2 linked regions of the Planctellipticum variicoloris genome follow. Each later gene encodes a partner of the first gene's protein in a complex. Links are inferred from orthologs where the notes say so. Each region holds a gene or a part of one and is shown in the gene's direction. Other genes may lie near its edges.

What was found.
Region 2: the proteins of SH412_RS10415 (region 1) and smc are in contact, whole or in part, in a crystal structure (PDB 3ZGX), measured with the Bacillus subtilis proteins. The link is inferred for Planctellipticum variicoloris from one-to-one orthologs.

Annotation. Positions count from the first base shown.
Region 1 is NZ_CP130886.1:2,652,870-2,668,532, forward strand. What follows is about bases 6,870-9,719. They hold SH412_RS10415 (segregation and condensation protein A), read left to right. Parts: upstream 6,870-7,825; coding sequence 7,826-8,614; downstream 8,615-9,719. Other genes in these bases: rbsK (ribokinase), read left to right, coding at 6,870-7,606; SH412_RS10420 (DNA-binding transcriptional response regulator), read right to left, coding at 8,709-9,353. In the rest of the region: SH412_RS10390 (PP2C family protein-serine/threonine phosphatase), read right to left, coding at 1-699; SH412_RS10395 (hypothetical protein), read left to right, coding at 1,015-1,893; SH412_RS10400 (hypothetical protein), read right to left, coding at 1,928-5,047; SH412_RS10405 (PQQ-binding-like beta-propeller repeat protein), read right to left, coding at 5,156-6,448; more of rbsK, read left to right, coding at 6,683-6,869; SH412_RS10425 (FHA domain-containing protein), read right to left, coding at 9,799-10,554; SH412_RS10430 (SMP-30/gluconolactonase/LRE family protein), read left to right, coding at 11,019-12,527; fae (formaldehyde-activating enzyme), read right to left, coding at 12,617-13,201; SH412_RS10440 (nucleoside hydrolase), read right to left, coding at 13,523-14,536; SH412_RS10445 (CocE/NonD family hydrolase), read right to left, coding at 14,901-15,663. UniProt on the Bacillus subtilis protein: Participates in chromosomal partition during cell division. May act via the formation of a condensin-like complex containing Smc and ScpB that pull DNA away from mid-cell into both cell halves.
Region 2 is NZ_CP130886.1:7,192,191-7,196,485, reverse strand. It holds smc (chromosome segregation protein SMC), read left to right. Parts: upstream 1-306; coding sequence 307-4,095; downstream 4,096-4,295. Other genes in the region: asnS (asparagine--tRNA ligase), read right to left, coding at 4,111-4,295; SH412_RS28205 (flagellar basal body P-ring protein FlgI), read left to right, coding at 1-203. UniProt on the Bacillus subtilis protein: Required for chromosome condensation and partitioning.

The DNA of each region.
Region 1 (15,663 bases):
GGCGAGCGGAAAGAAGTCGTAGTAGTCGCCGCCGGCCCGGGAACTGGTTTCGTAGTGGGCGGCCAGTTCGAAGCCGGGGATTGTCGGGAGCTGGTCCGGCAGCAGCGACCGTTGAATGTTGCCGACGACCTGCAGCTCCCGATCGAGCGCGTGGAGGGCCGCGCTCAGTTGATTGCGCAGCACCAGGTTCTGCGTCCCGCGTCCGAACAGCCCCGCCTGCCAGTGCAGCATGGGAATCATGCCGTGGTTCACGTCGGCCCCGGGGCGGACCAGCATAATCGTATGATTGAGAGCCTCGCCGCCATCGTACTGCGGCAGTGCGACCAGCGCCTGAAACCCCTGCAGATAAAACCAGGCCGGATCGTCCGCCGCGAGCCGGGACGGCAGGTCTTCGATGATCACCGGGCTGCTGCCATAGGCGATTTCGCCCAGAAGTCCGCCAGTCAATTTCGGCAGCAGGTCGCGCTGGGTCCAGGGATTGTACGACTCGGCGAATCGCGACGAACGCGTAATCAAATAGAATGGCGAATCGACATTCCGCCGCGAGACAGCCACGTAGTCGTCGGTCTCGATCAGCTCGCCGATGCCGTTCCAGTAGATCGACACCAGCTCTTCGGGGTCGTTGACGCCGGAGATGGCTTTCATCGTCCGGTCGATGATCGCCAGTTCGTCCTGCCAGGTCCGCTTGGGACTCAACATACCTCGCTCCTGTCGCCGTTACGGAATGCACTCGGCGTCACCACAATTCTAGCAGGATACCGGTGCCGTTTCGCCGGTCGGCGATCGCACGTGGCGGTTGAACGAAGGGGACGGCATCGGCCGGGTACACGTCGGGGCATGCAACGTCCGCGAACACCTGTCGCCGTGTAGGAATTCTCCACGTCCCGGAAACCTCGCTTGCGGCGGCCTAACGGAACAGTCACGATGACTGCATTGAACGCCTGACGTCTGCAGACACGTCCCGCGGGATTCCCGCTCAACCCCGACGAGCCAGCTTCTACGGAGTTATCCTTCATGAACGGCATCAGTTTTCAGCGTGTCCATCTGGTGGCTGGCTTACTCGCAACATTCTGCGCCAGTTCCCTTTCGGCACAGGAGAGCGCGGTAAAACCGGATCAGGACGGATCGAGTCCGTCCCGACTCGAATTCCTGCGAAACGTGGTCGGCAAGATCGCCATCAGTCCGACCGATCCCGGCGATCCGCGCGAACTGACCTTTAAAGCCCAGCCAATCCTGCGGTACTCCGATCCCGCCCGCAAGATCGCCGACTCCGCCGTCTGGCGCGTTGGCGCCAAAGGACGCCCCATTGCGCTCGTCACCTCGGAAATCTACGGTCCCTTTGGTCCGGCCGAGGGGAGATCTTACCAGCTCAACCACGAGTTTCTGGCCATCGACAAACCGCATCTGACGATGCAGTGCGGCGCCTTCACCTGGGCACCACCCGCCGAATCAGCGCTGACTTTCCAGAAGTTCAAAACGGACGAACGTCCCGCCGCCACACCGCAGCTCCGGCTGGTCCAGATGAAACGGCTGGCCCAGAAGTTCACTCTGCGCGAATTCCACCTGGGTAACCAGATCGAACTGCGACTGCTGCCAACACCGCTCGACCGCTATGAACCGTCGGCCAAGCCTCTGGCCGACGGAACGATTTTTGCGGGAGTGTGGGGCGTCAATCCCGAGCTATTGCTATTCATCGAGTCCGATGGCGAATCCTGGTCCTACGGCTTCGCGCGTTCAGGCAGCGCCAAGTTGTGGGCCATCCTCGACGACGCCGAAGTATGGGGCGTCCCGAGCGTCTATGTCACGCCGGTCATGGCGTACTCAATTGCGGTCAATCCGGCGACAATTCCTGCAACTCTGTTCGACGATCCGAGCGCAAAAAAAGAGCCATAATCCGACGTCGCAGGCATCCTGCCACGCTGGCTCCCTACTGCATTGGATTACTCAGCAGGTACGCCAGGACGTCGCGCAATTCTTCCGGAGTCTTCACCACGCCGGCGGGCATCGCCGAGACCTCCGACGCTTTCCGGTCCTCGATCTCCGACTTGGCCAGCGTCACTCGCTTCGTGTCCGGCAGCAGCAGCTCCAGTTTGTCCGCCGTCTCCATCACGACCAGACCTGTCAGAACTTTTCCGTCGACAGTCGTCAGGGCAGTCGACTTGAAGACCGGCGAGATCACCTTGTTCGGGGCCAGCACCGATTCCACCAGATAGGCCAGTTCAAATCGCCGCCCGGCGTCCGCCAGGCTGGGGCCGCCGGTCGTCCCGGCGACCGGTGTGGCGGCGTGGCACTTCGCGCAGCCGAGGGATTCGGCCCCGAAGAGTTTCCGGCCCCGTTCGACGTCCGCCCCCTTCAGGGCCATGGCCCAGTCGACTTCCAGAAACTTCGGATCGATCGGCTGATTCCCCGTCCCCGCCGCCTTCAGCCGCTCGGCGAGCGACAGTCCGTCCGGCAGCGGCGGCAGCGTGATCTGCACGTCCTGCAGCGTCCGGTAATGGATGTATTGCCCCCCAAGTCCCGCTCGCATGCGGTCCCGCAGCAGGATGTCGTTGCCGCCCGGCTGCAGATCGATCGTCACCACGTCGTCGTATTGAATGTTCGGCCGGACGTCGTCCTTCGACCAGACCAGCTTGCCGTTGTGCCAGACCTTGAGACCGTCTTCGGCTCCCAGCAGCAACTGGCACCGCTGAGCGACCGAACTCTCGATCCGGAACAAGGAGTAGACCGATGACTGAGGGCTGGGGCCGAAGAGCTGGGCGAAATCATACAGCGGCCGGTCTTTGCCGGTCTGGGCAACTTCCTTCCACTCCAGCGACATGCCGCCGGCCTCCACCTTCGCCCGCAGATCGACCGGTCCCAGTTCCGGAGCATGCGCCGTCTCGAAGCCCTTGTCGCCGTCCGGCAGCGGACCGAGCATCCAGACCTTGGCGACGCCCCGTCCGCCCGCCAGGCTCAACCGTCGATCCTGCACGTCGGTCAGCACCTTGGCGATCTCGGGCTCGCTGCGGGGATCGTTGACGACCGACAGAAAGTGGGCGGCCTGCAGTCGGATCTGATCGTTCGGATCGGCGAGTCGTTCCATCAGGAGCGCAAAGAACATTTCGGTCTCGCCCGGCCGCGGCGCGCTCTTCCAGTATTCGGCCATCGTGTAGTTGCCAAGTCGTCCCTGCTCCCGCAGGTCCACTTTGCCGTCGGCGAATTCGATGATGTTCGCCGCCTCCGTCCGCTGCGGCTCCAGCGGCGCCTGTTCCGGCAGTTCGTCGTGGACGCCAGGTACTGTCATCGCGAACCCCGCCGCCAGGACGCCGGTCATCCGGCTTTGGGCGTCGCGGGAATTCACGAGCTGAGCGATCTGATCGAATGGCGCCAGTTGCGACAGCAGAATCGCCGTCGTGTGGCGGACGAAGGCATCCTTGCTCCGCGCCGGTAGTTCCAGGACTTCGTAAGGAACTTCTTCTTCGCCGATGCGGGAGAAGAGTCCCGTAACCGCCGCGACCTGGACCTGGGGATCGGCGTCGTCGAACTTGGAGACGAAGAAGTCCCGGCCGGTATGCAGCTCCGGAAAGTGATCGAGCGCCCGGACCGCCTGCAGCCGCAGGTTGGCGTTCTCGCCATTTGCCAGCTTGCGGAGAATCTGCCCCGCATAGTCCGTCTTCGAAGCTTTTGCCGAGGCCGCCGCCAGCCACAGCAGATGGGGCGTCGCCGGGTCGGTCGCCACGGCATTTTTCAGTTTGCGGGCCGCCTCCAGCAGCAGCGGGCCGCCCCGTCGCAGCAGTTCCTGATGGGCCACGGACCGTTGCGACCAGCTTGGCGAAGCGAGCTCGCTCCACAGTTTATCGGCGGTCGCAGTGGGGGGCTCGTAGCCGTCGAACGGCATGGCCTTCGAGTCGTCCGCCCGCGTGATTATTGCCAGGTCGCTTCGATAAACCGGCGAACCTTCGTTCTGGGACATGTAGCTCAGCGTCACAAACACCCGCCCGCCGCGACCGACGCACACCCCCACCGGTCGCGCCTGGTTCTGCCCTTCGAGCATGACGTGCTCGGCGGCCGTGAAGCTGGAGTCCTTCTTTTCCAGCGGAAACCGCGACACCGTCCGCCGGCCCCAGCGGGCGACGAGCAGGTTGTTGTCGTAAGTTTCGGGCAGGAACTTGTCCGCATAATACGTCTGCAGCACCGGCACGAATCGTCCGAGGCTCTCGTTGAGCGTCGGCAGCAGATCTGCCCGGTCAGGCGTCTTGCTCAGCAGCCAGCCCCGCGGCCAACTGTAGTACGCCTGCGGCGACACCTGCAGCAGCCGCCCCGGCGCGTAGAAGGCCGGCATCGCTTCGTGGTCGTTGTCGTTCGTGAACAGGTTCCAGTTCCGGTCGAAGTTCAGTCCGCAACTGTTCCGCAGGCCGCGCGCAAAGCTCCGCAACTTCGTCCCGTCCGGCTGTACGCGAAACACCGCCCCCACGCCGTGGTAGGGGACTCGCGCGAAGCCGTTGGCCCCGGCCGGATGATTTTCGTCCGGCCTGAAGAACATCGACCAGTAGCCCCAGTGGTCCGGCCGGCTGAAGTCGCCGTAATACCACAGCGGGTCTCCCATCGAGAAATAGAGATCTCCCTCCGGCCCCCAGGCGCAGGCATGCAGGCACTGATGCACGTGCCCGTTCGGAACGCCCCACACCAGCCGCTGAGGCTTCAGCCCGGTCCGCTGAATCCGTCCTCCCGGCACGATGTAGAGGGCGCTGACCGTCATCAGGTACAGATCGTCGCCGCGAATCTCGATGTCGTAAACCCACGTGTGATCGGGAAACTCCAGCAGCAGCTCCCGCGGCTTGTAGGTTCCGTCGGGGAGTGGCTCGTAGACGAACAGTGTCTTCCGACCGCCCACGAAGATGCGACCGGCGGCGTCGACCCGCACTGCCAGGAATGAGTCCGTCTCCGAACTGTCCAGCAGCTCCACCTTGAGCGCCGGATCGGTGACGCGATAGTCCAGCGCTTCCGCCGGCAGGCTCCAGCAGATTGCCAGCAGACATCCCACGCGAACCCACACCGAACCGCTCATCGCCGTCCCCTCACTGTCGCCCGAAACATCGCGAGCCCCGGAATCCACCGATCCCAGGGCCCGCGCAGTCTAACTTTTCTCTTCACCACCCACTATCCACCCACCACTCTACTTCTTGCCTACGTCATACGCCATCAGCGTATCCTGCTCCCGCAGGTAGAGCGTATTTCCGACGACGACTGGATGCGCCCAGCTCGGGCTCTCGACGATTTCCGGCTTGAAGGAACCCCGCAGCTTGTACTCGTCCGTCGAAGCGTCCACCAGCGCCACGTCGCCGCTCTGATAGCGGAAGATGATGTGCTTGTCGGCATACGTCACTCCCGCCGAACCCGAACCGGCGCCGCGGATCTTCCCGCCCCACAGGACGTTCCCGGTCGCCAGGTCGATGCACATCGGGAAGCCGTTGTTGTGACCGTGTCCCATGAAGACCTGATCGCCGACCAGCACCATTCCGCCGTGGTGATTCTGCATTTCGCGGGCCGGATGGTAATAGACTTCAGTCGCCGAGACTCCGTCGCCGTCGCGGGTCAGCTTCAACAGCGCCGTCCCTCCCTGGTCGTAGCCCGACGACGTGAAGACGTAGTCCCCGGCGATCAGCGGCGTCGGAATGTTGGCCACCGGATTCGCCACACGGTTGTACGTCCAGAGGAGCTTGCCGTCCGACGCCCGGACGCCGATCGCGCCCCGACCGACGAGGGTGACGTACTGCTTCACGCCCGCGGCGTCGCTGATCACGATCGAAGAATACCCGGCGCCCGGCTTGCCCGCCTCGCCAAAGTCCGGCACGGCCGACTTCCAGACGTCCTTGCCGGTCTGCTTGTCGAGCGCGACGATCATGGCGTCTTCGCCGCCCGGCGTGCAGACGACCCGGTCGCCATCCACCAGCGGCGACTCGGAGAAACCCCAGCCGGACATCATCTTCCCGCCGAACTCCTTGAAGTCCCGCTGCCAGACGATTTTGCCGTCGGCCACGTTCAGGCAGGTGATCGCCCCGTTGGAGGTCACCACATAGAGCTTGTCGCCGTCAACCGCCGGCGTGCAGCGCGACCCTTCGTAGCCGTGTTTCGGCTCGAAGTCGACAACCGGCTGGCTCCAGACGACCTTGTGTGACTTCAGATCGACCGCCGTGACGTGCTGCGAGTCGCCGTGATTTCCGGTCGTGTAGAGCCGGTCTCCGACGATCGACACGCTGGCATAGCCCTTGCCCAAGCCGGCGACCTTCCAGGCCAGCGTCGGCGGATGCGCCTCCCAGTCGGTCGACAGTCCGGTCGAGGCGCTCCGATTCTCGCGTCCGGGGCCACGCCACTGCGGCCAGTCTGTTGAACGCAGCGGTTCCAGCGCCCACGCTGTCGCCGAAGCGAGCGCAGCGACACACACACCGAGGAGGGCAAGGCGAGACATACGCGATCCAGTCATTTGTGGGATGAAGACAATGGCAGGCAATTCCCGGCAGACCGGGGGCAGGCAGACTGCCCGCAAGTATAGATAGCCGTGCCCACCCCCGCAACATCCGCGTTGAGCGCTAAGCGTTGAGCATTCTTCTTCACCATCCACCATCCACCATCCACTGACCACCATCCACTCTCTACCTGCTAAACTCTCGCCATTCCCGATCCGCCCTCCGCGAGTCCCCCCATGACCGGCCGCGTCCTTGTCGTCGGCAGCTCCAATACCGATCTCATCGTCCGGACCGAGCGACTGCCGCGCCCCGGCGAAACGCTGCTCGGCGGCAGGTTCCTCTCCGCGCCGGGAGGGAAGGGGGCCAATCAGGCCGTCGCGGCCGCACGGGCCGGCGCGCAAGTGACGTTTGTCGCGAGGCTGGGACAGGACGCCTACGGCGACGTTGCGCTGAAGGGTTTTCACGCCGACGGCATCGATACGCAGTTCATCGTCCGCGACGCCCGCGAGCCGTCGGGCGTCGCGTTGATCTGCGTCAGCGCCGCCGGTGAGAACAGTATCGCGGTCGCTCCCGGCGCCAATGCGAAACTCTCCGCCGCGGATGTCCGTCGGGCGAAAGCTGTGGTGGGTCCCGGAGACGTCGTCCTCGTCCAACTGGAAACCTCGCCGGTTGCGGTCACTGCCGCGGCCCAATTGGCCGCAACGTCGGGGGCGAGGCTGATTCTCAATCCCGCCCCGGCCGGGCCGCTTCCCGCGGAGATTCTGCCGCGAGTTTCGATCATCACCCCGAACGAAACGGAAGCCGAGCTGCTGACCGGCCGGCGGGTCCGGGACCCGCGCACCGCCAACCTGGCGGCCCGCGTCCTGCATGAGCTCGGCGTGGAAACGGTGATTCTCACGCTCGGCGCCCGCGGGGCCTGGGTCAGCGAGCCGGCTGGGACTTTTCTCGCGCCGCCATTTCCGGTGCAGGCGGTCGATACGACCGCCGCTGGTGATGTCTTCAACGGCGCCCTCGCCGCCCGGCTCGTCGAAGGCCAGCCGCTAGCCGCAGCCGTCCACTTTGCGTCCGCGGCGGCAGCGATTTCCGTCACCCGGATGGGCGCACAGCCGTCGGCGCCTCGCCGCGCGGAGATTCTCAAACGACTCAAGACGTCGCGTTGAGCAACCAGCTCCACATCGAGCGAAAGGCAGCCTTCCAAGGGCGATTCAAGGTAGCCCAGCGGCATAAGCCCTGTGCGCCGCGACGATCTCCCCCTTGTGTGAAACTTTTCCGCGCATTCGGACGATAAGGTGTCTGGGGGGCGTTCGCGTTCAGAGTCGGCTGCTGCGCTGCGAAGCGCAGCAGCCGACCGTTCCACGAACGTGAAACACAAGGCACGGATGGCCGAGTACCGCGTCAAACTTGATGTCTTTTCCGGACCGCTGGACCTCCTCTTGTACCTGGTCCGGCGGAACGAGGTGGACATTGTCTCCCTGCCGATCGCCAGAATCACCGGACAGTTCCTGCAGTTCCTCGAAGTCCTGGAGCTGATTGACCTCGATCTGGTCGGCGACTTCGTTGTGATGGCCAGCTCCCTCGTCGAGATCAAAAGCCGCCTGGTCCTCCCTCGGGCCGAGGATGAGCAGCCCGACGAAGCGCCGCTCGCCGACGATCCCCGCAGCGAATTAATCCAGCAGCTCCTCGAGTACAAAAAATACAAGGACGCCGCCCTGGCCCTGGAGCACCAGGCCGCCGAGTGGCAGGAGCGCTATCCGCGCCTGACCGACGAACGACCGCGGACGGCCAAGGATCACTCGGCCGACCCCATCAAGGAGGTTGAACTCTGGGATCTGGTGAGCGCCCTCTCCCGCGTGCTGCAGAAGCGAATCGTCGAAGAAACGTCCAGCATCCGCTACGACGACACGCCAATCTCGGTCTACGTCGAACGAATCGCCGAACGCGTCAGAGCGGACGGTCGGGTCCCCTTCAGCGAGTTTTTTGAAGGGACGAATCTCCGCAGCAAGATCATCGGAATCTTCCTCGCGATTCTCGAACTGCTGCGCCACCATCACTTTCGGGCCGAACAGCCCGATGAGTACGGCGATATCTATGTCCTTCCGCCTGGTTCCGCGGACGCTACGTCCGCGGTCGTCGAACCGCCGCGCGACACGGTCTCCGCTCCGAATTGAGCCAGAGCTGCCAGGAACGTCTCACGCCTGCGAATCCGAGTTCAGACGGCGACGAAGACCGGGCGGGACGGCGATCGCGCTGATGCCTGCTGACTCAACGCTGAGTCAACTCCCCCATCTCGCTGGCCATCCGTGTCAGACGCCGCTGCTGCTCATCAATCTCAGCCCGGAGCTGGCGAATCTCCCTCTCCAGTTCCAGCAGGCGTCGGTCCGACTGCGGGACCGGGCAGACGTCCGGTCTCGGCTCTGCTGTAACCGCGGTCGCTTCCACGATCGGGAGGCAATCGGCGCTGTCGTCCGAGCCTCTCTCCGCGTCCGTTGGCAGCGAGTAGCGTTCGGCTTCGATCTCCTTCAGCTTGGTAATCAGCGTCTCGCGGCTGACCGGCTTCTCCAGGATGTCGCGAAAACCGAACGAACGCATGTGGGTGACGGACGACGTCCTCCCTCCATGGTCCGTGTGGAGAGATGGCATGTTGAGAATAATAAACGAGGGTTCTCGCGGCTCGGTGTCTGCATCCGCCAGACGCGGGATCTGCTTCAAGCGGCCGAGCAACTCGCAGGCAGAGCTGCTCCCCAGATTCCATTCGCTGATCACAACCTCAACATTCAGACTGCGAGTCAGCACGCTGAACGCCCCCTCCAGCGAATCGCTTGTCTGGACCAGATGTCCCGCCCCCTGCAGGACAAGCTGCAGCGACCGGCGCTGCGCTCCAATGTGGCTCACGATCAGAATTTGCATCGGCGAATGGACGTCCTGCGAGTGAGACCCGCTACGATTGTGTTCCTCCCTGTATTCCACGTCACATTCGAAGAAAATCAAGCCGATCACAAACGGTTAGCCGCCAGTTTCTGCGACATTGGTCTGCACTTTGGCAATTCCGACGCCGCAGACGTTGTGACTGCGACGGCCAACGTCCCACGCGATGGGTAAGTCGAAACGAGACGCGAATGAAGTCGTCGTGTCGGAAGTCTTCGAAGTTTCATTGCGACGATAGCACGCCGAGAGGCCCCGGCCAAGGAGCGGCCCGAGCGCGAACCTGAGGCGGGGCCCCACGATGGCGACCTGGCCGCATCCGACGCATCCAGTACCTCAACGAGTCGACCGGAATGCGCGGGGCGCATGTCGTTGGTTTCGCCCAACGGTCTCATCGTCGTAGCCGACCGACGCAAACAGCCTCGAACGGCTATGCGCTCGCCCGCAGTTCGTCGGGCGCCCCGTTCTGCTGGTTCAGTCGCAACATCAATTCGTCGAGCTGGCGCGTCATCCGGTCCTGGACCGACTGCAGTTGGGAACTGGTTTCAAGCAGCTCGCTCTCGCGGTCCGCCAGGATCTGAGTCCGGTTGTCCAGCGCGTTGGACAGAACCTTGATCTGCTCCAGCAGCTCTTCGAAGCGACGGGCTTCGGCCAGCTCGGCCTCGCTCGAATCGGGCTCGTTTCCCGACGCGTCTCCCAGGGCTGCGAGGAGGGCCTGCAGTCCGAGCCGACGGCGACCTTCGAATTGCTGAATCGCCATCTCCTCCGCGGCGATCCGGTCACACAGTTCTTCCGCCGTCATGTTCGCGGCGTCGATCTGCGCCTCACGCCTCCGGGCGGCCAGCAGCGCCGACTCGCCGATATGGACGAAGAGTTCGCTGCCGGAGATGACCATCCGGTCGCCGTCGCGCAGTGAGAGTCGTCGCACGGGCCTGCTGTTGATCTCCAGGCGGCTGGCCGCGTCGGTCGCTTCGATCCAGACGTTGTTCCCTTTTCGATGGACGACGCTATGAAGCGCTGGTCCGCCGGTCAACCGCAGGTCGCACCGGCTGGCTGTCCCGAGCGTCAAGTCCCCTTCAGCCAGTTCCAGCCACTCGGTGTCACCGCCGTCAGTGATCAGTTCCAGCAGCACGGGAACAGGGGCATTGGCCGCATCGGTCGGATTGACCATCTCTCGAACGGGCATGGCAACCTCGCTTCAACATCGTGTTGAGCGCTCAATGAGAAACTCGGGGGAATTCCCTCCCGGCCTTGGAAATTTCGACCAGCCGCGCGGCATGCCATGAGTGTTTCATCGGGCCATTGTCAACCACGCGCGGGGCCGGGAGTTGCGGCTCAGGTTGGCTCCGCGCACGGAGGACGGTCCGGCAGAATATGCCGCCGCGCTGTGCCCGGTTTCGCAGCAGACTGTTTCGATTGCGCAAGGTCTGAGGTTCGTGTCGCACGCCCGGCAATTGTGGGAGGCGTTGTGCCGTCGCAGAAGGCTTATCCCCTGAATAAAAGTCCTCACGTCCGAATCCCGTTCGTTTCTTCAGAGAATCTTTCGCAGCGACGGGAGAATCGATCGCAGTTTGCAATTCCGCGGGTGTTGACCGACAATCGTCTGCGCCTGAAGAGTCGTGACTTGCATCCCAGTTCGGAGACGGATTCATGCGGAAACTGTTCGAGAGAACGCTGGCCTGTTGCGGGCTGCTGATTGCTGCTGCGACCGCCTCGGCGGCGGACCTGAACGATCTCGTACCCGCGGGCGCCGAGGCCCGAAAGGTCGTCGGCGACTGCAAATTCACCGAAGGACCGGCCTGGAATCCGCAGGGCTTCCTGCTGTTCAGCGATATCCCGAACTCGCGGATTGTGCGAGTGGATAGCGATGGAAAAGTCTCCGACTTTCTGAAGCCTTCGGGCGGAGCGAACGGCCTGGTCTTCGATGCCCATGGCAACCTCTACGCCTGTCAGGGAACGGACCGGCGGGTCGTCAAGATCGGTTCCCAGGGCGGCAAGATCGAAGTCCTTGCGGATGCTTTCGACGGCAAACCGCTCAACAGCCCGAATGACCTGGCGCTCGACGGGCACGGCGGGCTGTACTTCACCGATCCTCGTTACGGCGCCGACCCGAAGATCGACCAGCCAGTGATGGGGGTCTATTACATCAACCCCCAGGGCCAGTCGATGCGGGTGATCGACAAGCTGCAGCGGCCCAATGGCGTGCTGGTCTCTCCCGACGGCAAATCGCTCTATGTCGCCGAGCCCAATCTCTCGCAGCTCTGGAAGTACGAAATCTCCGCACCGGGCAAGGTCGGCGAGGGCAAGCTGATCTTCACGGGCGACGCGAAGCTCGACGGCGGCGGACCGGACGGGATGGCGCTCGACCAGCACGGCAACATTTACGCCACGTACGGCGGGATTGTCGTCCTGTCGCCGGCCGGCGAGTTGATCGGACGGATTCCTGTTCCCGAGCGACCGGCGAACTGCACCTTTGGCGGCGCCGACGGCAAGACGCTGTACATCACCGCCCGGACAAGCCTGTACTCGATCGGCTTGAGCGTGGCCGGCGCTCCCACGGTCGCATCCGGTCCGAGTCCGGCGGCGAAAGTGACTCACCGCCGGCAGGAAATTCCCGTCCGGCTGGCCAGCTTTGCCCAGGACAAGCCGGCCGCCGAGGCCAAGGAAGTCAAGATTGAAGACATCACCCTCAACGCACCTGCCACCTGGAAGCAGGAACCTCCCGCCAATCGTCTGCGACTGGCGCAGTTCAAGATTCCCGCGGTCGACGGAGACAAGGAACCGGCGGAACTCGTGGTGTCTTCGTTCGCAGGGGGCGGTGGCGGGATTGATCCCAACCTGGAACGCTGGGTTAAGCAGTTCCAGGGCGAGGGGCGCAAGGTCAAGATTACGTTCGGGAACTGCCCGCAGGGCGAATACTACTTCAGCGAGATCTCCGGAACCTACAACCGTTCGATTGGTCCGCCGATCGCCGGACGGACGGAAGCGGTGCCGGGCTCGCGGTCGCTGGGTGTGATTCTGGTGGTCGCCAAAGGGGACGCCAAAGAAGCCTACTTCCTCAAGCTGACCGGTCCCGACAAGACCGTCGCCGCCGCGGCGGAAGGCTTCCGGGCTTCGTTCGGCGCGGACGCTGCCAAGGAAAAACCGTACGAGAAATAAGCGACGGACGCTGGCGGTCGACAAAAACGGTGCGGCCCCGATTCGTGAGAATCGGGGCCGCTTTTGCGTTCTGACGTGTCCAACGGGTTCTACAGCTTGCCTTCGACCCCCATCGCATGGAAGAAATGTGTGACTTCGTGCTGGTGCTTGAGCAGCCACTCGATCGACGGCTCGTTATGCATCGCCTTGCGAATGGCTTTCGCCGTTGCGGCGCGATTGGTCTCGAACAGAATCTTATGGTCGATCTCGACGTCCACCACCGAGGGATCGAGCCAGACTGAGACGATGATTCCCAGGTCGTTCGCCTTGCTGGCCGGAATGATTCCCTCGCGAACGCAGTCGAGCACGCCGTTGGCAATCCCGGCCTGAACGGTGCCCATCAGGATGTTGGTGTATTTTTCGTTGTTGACGGTCACTTTGCTGACCATCACTGTGGCCGGCTTGACCTGCACGTCGCAGTTGAGGATGGCGAAGACGCGCGAATGTCCCTTGGTCTGATCGCCGATCAGGTTGGCGATGGCGTATCCGACCGGTCCGTCGAGTTCGCCGATCACAACTTCCGGCTCAGCGGCCGACCAGGCCGGTTCGGCCTCCACGAGCGCTTCGCCGGTGCGCATGACGATCCGCTGCGGAACTTTGACCTTCTTGACGGCGGCCTTCTTCTTTTTCGGCATGAGGAATCCTCGACGAGTGTCGCTGGAGAACGGGATCGGACAACCGGGCGGAATCAGAGCAGACGCCGGGGCCGAATGCAATCGTTGCTGCGGTTGACGGGAACTGAGAAGCAGATTTCGCCGTGGAGTCGCGGAGGCCGCGAAAATGACCACCGAATGAGAAAGTCGGAACGACGAAGAGCGGACAAGAGAGGTTCGAAAAAACAAACGCCGGGAGAAGGATTTTGAGATCGTCCCAATTCAGAACTCACTGGCCACGTTCCCTCCAGTCTTTCCGCACCGCCATGTCGAAACGCTTCTTCCGCTTGTCTTCATCTTCAATCATCGCTGCGGGGGTTCGCTGCAGAGCTGCTGGAACGCTTCCCGCACCCGGGCTTCCTGAATGGCGTTCATGGTCAGAAACCGGTGCGGACCTTTTCCGTCGGGCGTGAACCGGGTGAAGCCATCGGCTTCCACCTTCGTCCGTCCGGCTGGCGAGGTTCCGAAAAACCCTCGATCCGGCAGGACGGCGTACAGCACGCTGGTCAGATCCCACGTCGGGCGTTCGTGGGGCGTCGGCAGATAGAGCTGGTAAGACTCCGACAGCGGGTGGTGGGTGACGTAGCCAAAGTCCCGCTCGATGCTCACTGCGGGATACGGGGCGGCAATTCCGATCTCGAAGCCACTCCAGATGATCGGGGTCGGCCATTCCTGCGCCAGCTTCTGAGCGGCGGGAATGTCCTTGATCACATTGTATTCGCAGTAGTGGTTGTTGAACTCAATCGTTTGAAACGCCCCAGCCATCACCGACAGCAGGCGGACTTTTTTCTGGATCAGCTCTTTGCCGGTGAGCGGAGAGAGATTGTCGGCGGGCGTATCGAGCAGCCCGGCGAGATTCGAGAAAAATCCTACCTGGACCACGACGACCGAACCGTCCGGTTCCGCAGCCAGGAGCTTCCGGAGAAGCTGTTTCGACTCCAGCGCCTGCGGCTCCCGCAGATCGTGCGGATAGCGCAATTGGCCGTCGTCCCTGGTCTCGGCCAGCGGCAAGAACTTGCTGGGCTCGGTCCTGACCGCTTCGCGGCCCGATCCGACCGGAATGTCGGGCCGACCGTAGAACGTGTTGACGGCATCGACGTATTCAACCGCGAGCGGATCGTTCTTGGTGATTGTCACTCCCAGCAGCTTGCAGTGTCCCCGCGATTCCAGGGCATGCAGCAGCCCGAGCGCCAGCGCGTCGTCCACATCGTTGCCAACGTCGGTGTCGAAGATCACCCGCACCGGCTCCGCGGCCGGACATTCAGGAACGACGCCCAGGAATCCACAAGTCACCAGGCCAATCAACAGCAGCCGCATGCGAAGACTCTTTCTGCAAACGATTCGATGTGCACTCAGATGCGAAGAGGAAGAGAACTGTACCGCGGAGGCGCGGAGGGCGCAGAGAAGAAAATCAGGAGATCGCAAAAGTGATTAATGATGGGAGCAAAGTGCGTTCGAACTGTTTTCGACCAGTCCATGCCTGCCACGATTGACCTCGTTCCCAGGCTCCTGCCTGGGAACGTCGTCCGTCCTCTTCCTTTCTCGCTCGCACGATGGCAAAGAGCGAGGCAGAGCCTCGCAATCAGCCGGTTCCCAGGCAGAGCCTGGGAACCAGTGTTGCTGCCTTTCTCCCTTTCTTCTCCCTCCCTCACTATCCTCCGCGGTGAATCCTGCTTGTCTTCTATTTCTCTTCCGCCGATACCAGCGGCGCGATGATCCGCGAAGCGTACTTGCGGTCGTGGTGAACGGTATTCGTCGCCTTCACCACTTTGTCGGGAGGCTCGATCGTCAGCGGTTCGCCGGTCTGCGGGTTGGGTTCGTAGAGTGGCGAGCCTGTGCTGGCGATCGTCACGCGGATGCGATGGCCCTTGTTGAAGACCTGGCTCAGCCAGCCGATGTCGAAGGCGACTCGTTCAACTTTGCCGGGCGCCATCAGGACCTGTTTGTCGAATCCTTCCCGATAGCGCAGCCGCAGCGGATAGTCGATGATCAGGATCGACCGCCCATCCGGGTAGACGTCGCTGACGCGCACGATGACATCGGTATCTTTCGCCGTCGATGACAGATAGACCTCGGCCCGCACGCGTCCCGTCCATTCGATTGGTTCCGTCAGAGGTTCGGTCGTAAACGTTCGCACTTCGGACTGCGCTTCAAACGGCCGGGCGTCAGTCGCTCCCGGAAAGCCCGCTCCCGGAATCGACATCGGGTGGAGTGGATCGCTAATCCACGACGTTCCCGCCTGCTCCGAGTCCGGCGCCGTCAGGCCGAGCTTGCCATCCGCCTGCAGATACCACGGCGTCAACTTCGACCCGGGCGGCCAAGACTTTCGCGCCCGCCAGATGTTGCCCGGCGCCCCGTCTTCTCCAACGGCTCCCATCACGTAGTAACGGACCGGCGGATCGCGGTCGACACCGTTATCGTCTCCCTTCAGATAGTGATTGAAC
Region 2 (4,295 bases), 4.5 Mb from region 1 along the record:
GCGGCAGCGGAGACTGGGCCGACTCGGAGGGGGTCCAGGCCAGCGTCCCGGCCGACACAAAACCGGTCGCCGTGAAAGACGAGAAGCCGGCAAATTCCGACAAACCATCAACCCCTGCTGCGCCGGCAGCGGACAAGGTCGACAGCGACGACGCCAAGAAGAAACCCTTTGGACTGATTCCCCGACTCCGCGAGAGATTCTGAGCGACCGGGCTCGGACCGTGACCCCTGGAAACGATTCCTTCGACCGGCGAGTCTTCTCGCCGGTCTGCGGGCCGTCGGCTGCCGCCGGCGGCAGGACCCCGTCATGCTGAAGTCACTGGAACTGTTCGGCTTCAAGAGCTTCGCCGACCGCACCAGGTTCGACTTCGCCAAGGGCATTACCTGCGTTGTCGGTCCTAACGGCAGCGGCAAGAGCAATGTCGTCGACGCGCTCAAGTGGATTCTTGGCGACCAGTCGGCCAAGAGCCTCCGCGGCAAGGACATGGTCGACGTCATCTTTAATGGCTCTTCGAGCCGCAAGCCGAGCGCATTCGCCGAAGCCACGCTGACTTACGACAATTCGTCCGGCCTGCTGCCGATCGACGCGCAGGAAGTCCACATCGGCCGCCGCATCTGGCGCAACGGCGACGCGGAGTATCTGCTGAACCGCGCTCCGTCCCGGCTGAAAGACATCAAAGACCTGTTCCTCGGCACCGGCGCCGGGAGCGCCGCGTACAGCATCATCGAACAGGGGCGCGTCGACCAGATCCTGCAGGCCAACCCGACCGCCCGACGGCTGGTCTTCGAAGAAGCCGCCGGCGTCAGCCGCTTCAAGGCGCGGCGGCTCGACGCGCAGCGGAAGCTCGAACGGGTCGCGCAGAATCTGCTCAGGCTGACCGACATTGTCGACGAGGTCGAAGCGCAGCTCAATTCCACCCGCAGCCAGGCTGCCAAGGCGGTCAAGTATCGCGAAGTCAGCGAGGATCTCAAGAAGTGGTGGCTGGGGCTGGCGGGCGACGACTATCGGCAGCTCACCGCGGAGATCTCGGTTGTCGACGCTGCCCTCGCCGAATCCGAGGGACGCCTCCAGGATCTGACCGACCGGCAGAAGGTCATCGAATCGGAGGAAGCCGCTTTCGATCACCAGATCTCCGCCCTCGACGATCGTCTGCGGACCGTCGACCGCCGGAATTCGGCAGTCCGCGAATCCATCGTCGGCCAGGAAGCCACGATTCAATTTCAATCGGCCCGGCTGCAGGAGCTCGAAGCCGAGCTGACGCGTCTGCAGAAACAGCAGGCCCACCTCCGCCGCCGGACGAGCGACGCCCGCGGAGAAATCGAACTGCAACACCGTCGGCTCCAGGAAGTCGAAGCCGAGTACGCCGAGACGCGGGTCCGCGTCACGGAGCGGGACGCCACGCTGCAGGGCCGGGCTGCGGAGCTCGTCCAGTTGCGCGAGCGGATCGAAGCCCGCAGGACGGAACGCGAACAGATCGTCCAGCAGTCGGCCGGCATCGCCAATCAGCTCGCGACGCTTCACGCGCAACTCGAAGCGCTGCAGAACTCGCAGCAGAGGGTGACCGGCCAGCTCGAACATCTCGACGAACTGATCGCCCGCCTGCAGGCGGATCGGATCGAACACCAGCAGCGCCTCGATGCCGCGCAGACCGGCCTGGCCGCCGCGCAGCAGTCGCTCCGCGATGTTCAGAGCCGGCGTTCGCAGCTTGTCGGTGCGCAGGATGATCTCAAGTCGCGACTGGCCGCCGATCGCGAGCAGCGCAGTGCAGCGCTGGCCCGGAAGAGCCTGCTCGAAGATCTCGAACTTCGCCAGGAGGGCCTGAATCTGGGCGTCAAAGAGATTCTCTCGCGCGCCCGGACCTCCGATCTCCCCCCGTGGAACACGGTCATCGGCGGCGTCGCCGACCTGCTCGACGTCGACCTGGAGCACGCCGCGCTGCTGGAAGTCGCCCTGGGAAGCCGGTCGCAACTCATCGTCCTCCGGGAGTACCAGCCGCTGCTGGACTATCTCCGCTCCGGCGCGGCACAATTATCCGGGCGCGTCGGCTTTCTGGCGATTCCCGACAGACTTGCCGGCGAACCTCTTCCTCCCACGCTGCGCGGCGAAGATTTCCTGCATCTGGAGTTGAACAGCGCACTTCTGCCGGACCTGACCGGTTTTCCAGGGATCATCTCGCGGGCGGACGAGCTGATTACCGGCGATCACGGCATCCTGGGCCTCGCCGCCGCCGTCCTCGCCGACACCTGGGTCGTGGGAACTCTGGACGATGCCGTGCGCCTCGCGACCGGTCCCGGCAGCGGATGCCGATTCGTCACGCTCCAGGGCGAAGTGCTCGAACACGAGGGGTCCTTACATCTGGGAGCCGTCCGGAGCGACACGGCGCTGCTCTCACGAAAGAGCGAGCTTCGTCGAATCAAGAATGATCTCATTCAGCTCGACCGGCAGATCGCCGAGCAGGAAGAATCTCTCAAAGGCGTGTTCCGCTCGCTGACGTCCGCCGACGGTGAACTCGAAGCGGCGGCGTCCGCCGTCGATGTCGCCACGGCCCGGATGGTTGAAGCGCGTGCCGAAGTCACAACCTGCGACCAGGATCTCGACCGACTGCAGGGAGACCGGCGGCATCACGCCGAACAACTCGAACTCGCCGGTCAGGAGCTCGCGGCCCGCGAACTCGACGTCCAACGGGTCAGGCAGCAGGCGGAAGAGCTGGCGGCGAATGCCGCCGCGCTGGAGCAGGACCTCGAAGCCCACAAGGAGCAGCTCGTCGCCGCGGAGCGGGAGACGCAGGGTCTCGAACAGGAACGGGCCGCCCGTCAGCTCGATCTCGTCAAACAGAGCGAACGACTCGACGCCCTCAGAGCACAGTGCGAACGGCTTGAGGAGGAAGTCCGCCAGCGATCGCTGCAGAGCGACGAGGCCGAACGTCGACTTGAAGCCGCCGTCGCGAAACGGCGGCAGACGGTTCTGCATATTCTGAACACGCGCGACGCCGTCAACGGGCAGTATCTCGCCGCGGAAACCGTGCAGATCGAAGCCGCCGCGCTCCACGCCGAGAAGCGAGAGCTCCGCCAGCGCCGCAGCCGGCTTGTCGAAGCGGAGCTGGCGCTGCGCAAGGAGCGCCGCGAACTGGCCGACCGCCGGCACGCCGACGAAATCCGTCTCCGCGACATGCGACACGCTCTGGAAAGTCTGGCCGAGCGACTCGACGAAGAGTACCAGGTCAAGCTCGAGGACGTCGCGGCGTCGGGCGTCTCCGCCTACGCGCTGCATCTCGACGAACGGCACTCCTCCCAAGACCGCCGGCACCACGTGGACGAGCACGCCGAAGACGCCGGGCCGGAACCGGCTCACAATCCCCGCAAATTCGACGGCGCCGAGCCGCCGCCGTTTTCTGAAGTCCGCCCGGAGCTGGACGCCCACGTCACCCGGCTGCGACGCAAGCTCAAGATGATGGGGAGCGTCAACACCGACAGCCTGCGCGATCTCGAATCGCTCGAAACCCGCTTTCAGCAGCTCAGCGCCCAGCTCCAGGACCTCGTCGAAGCCAAACAGACGCTCGAAGACATCATCCGGCGGATCAACGTCGAAAGCCGGAAGATGTTCGCCGAGACCTTCGAAGTCATCCGCACGAACTTCCAGGATCTGTTCCGCAAAGTCTTCGGAGGGGGCGAAGGGGACATCATCCTCGAAGACCCCGAAGACATTCTCGAATGCGGCCTCGACATCCAGGCTCGCCCCCCGGGCAAAGAGCTGCGCAGCATTTCGCTCCTGAGCGGCGGCGAGAAGACCATGACCGCCATCGCCCTGATCATGTCGATCTTCAAAGCCAAACCCAGCCCGTTCTGCATCCTCGACGAAGTCGATGCGGCCCTCGACGAAGCCAACGTCGAACGCTTCACCTCGGTCGTCCGCGAGTTCCAGAGTTCGACGCAGTTCATCATGATCACCCACCATAAACGATCGATGGTGGTCGCCGACGTCCTGTACGGCGTGACGATGGAAGAGTCCGGCATCTCCAAACGGATGGCCGTCCGTTTCGAAGACGTCAGCGACGACGGCCACTTCAAACCGCCGGCTCAGGCTTCGGTCGCCTGACCGGAACGATCTCGCTCAGAAGTCGGCGCTCTTGGGCGTCCGCGGGAACGGGATGCAGTCGCGGATGTTCTGCATCCCGGTGATGAGCTGGACCGTCCGCTCCAGCCCCAGGCCGAATCCGCTGTGGGGGACCGTGCCGTATTTGCGCAGCTCCAGGTACCACCAGTAGTCGTCGGGATTGAGGTGCGACTCCCGCATGC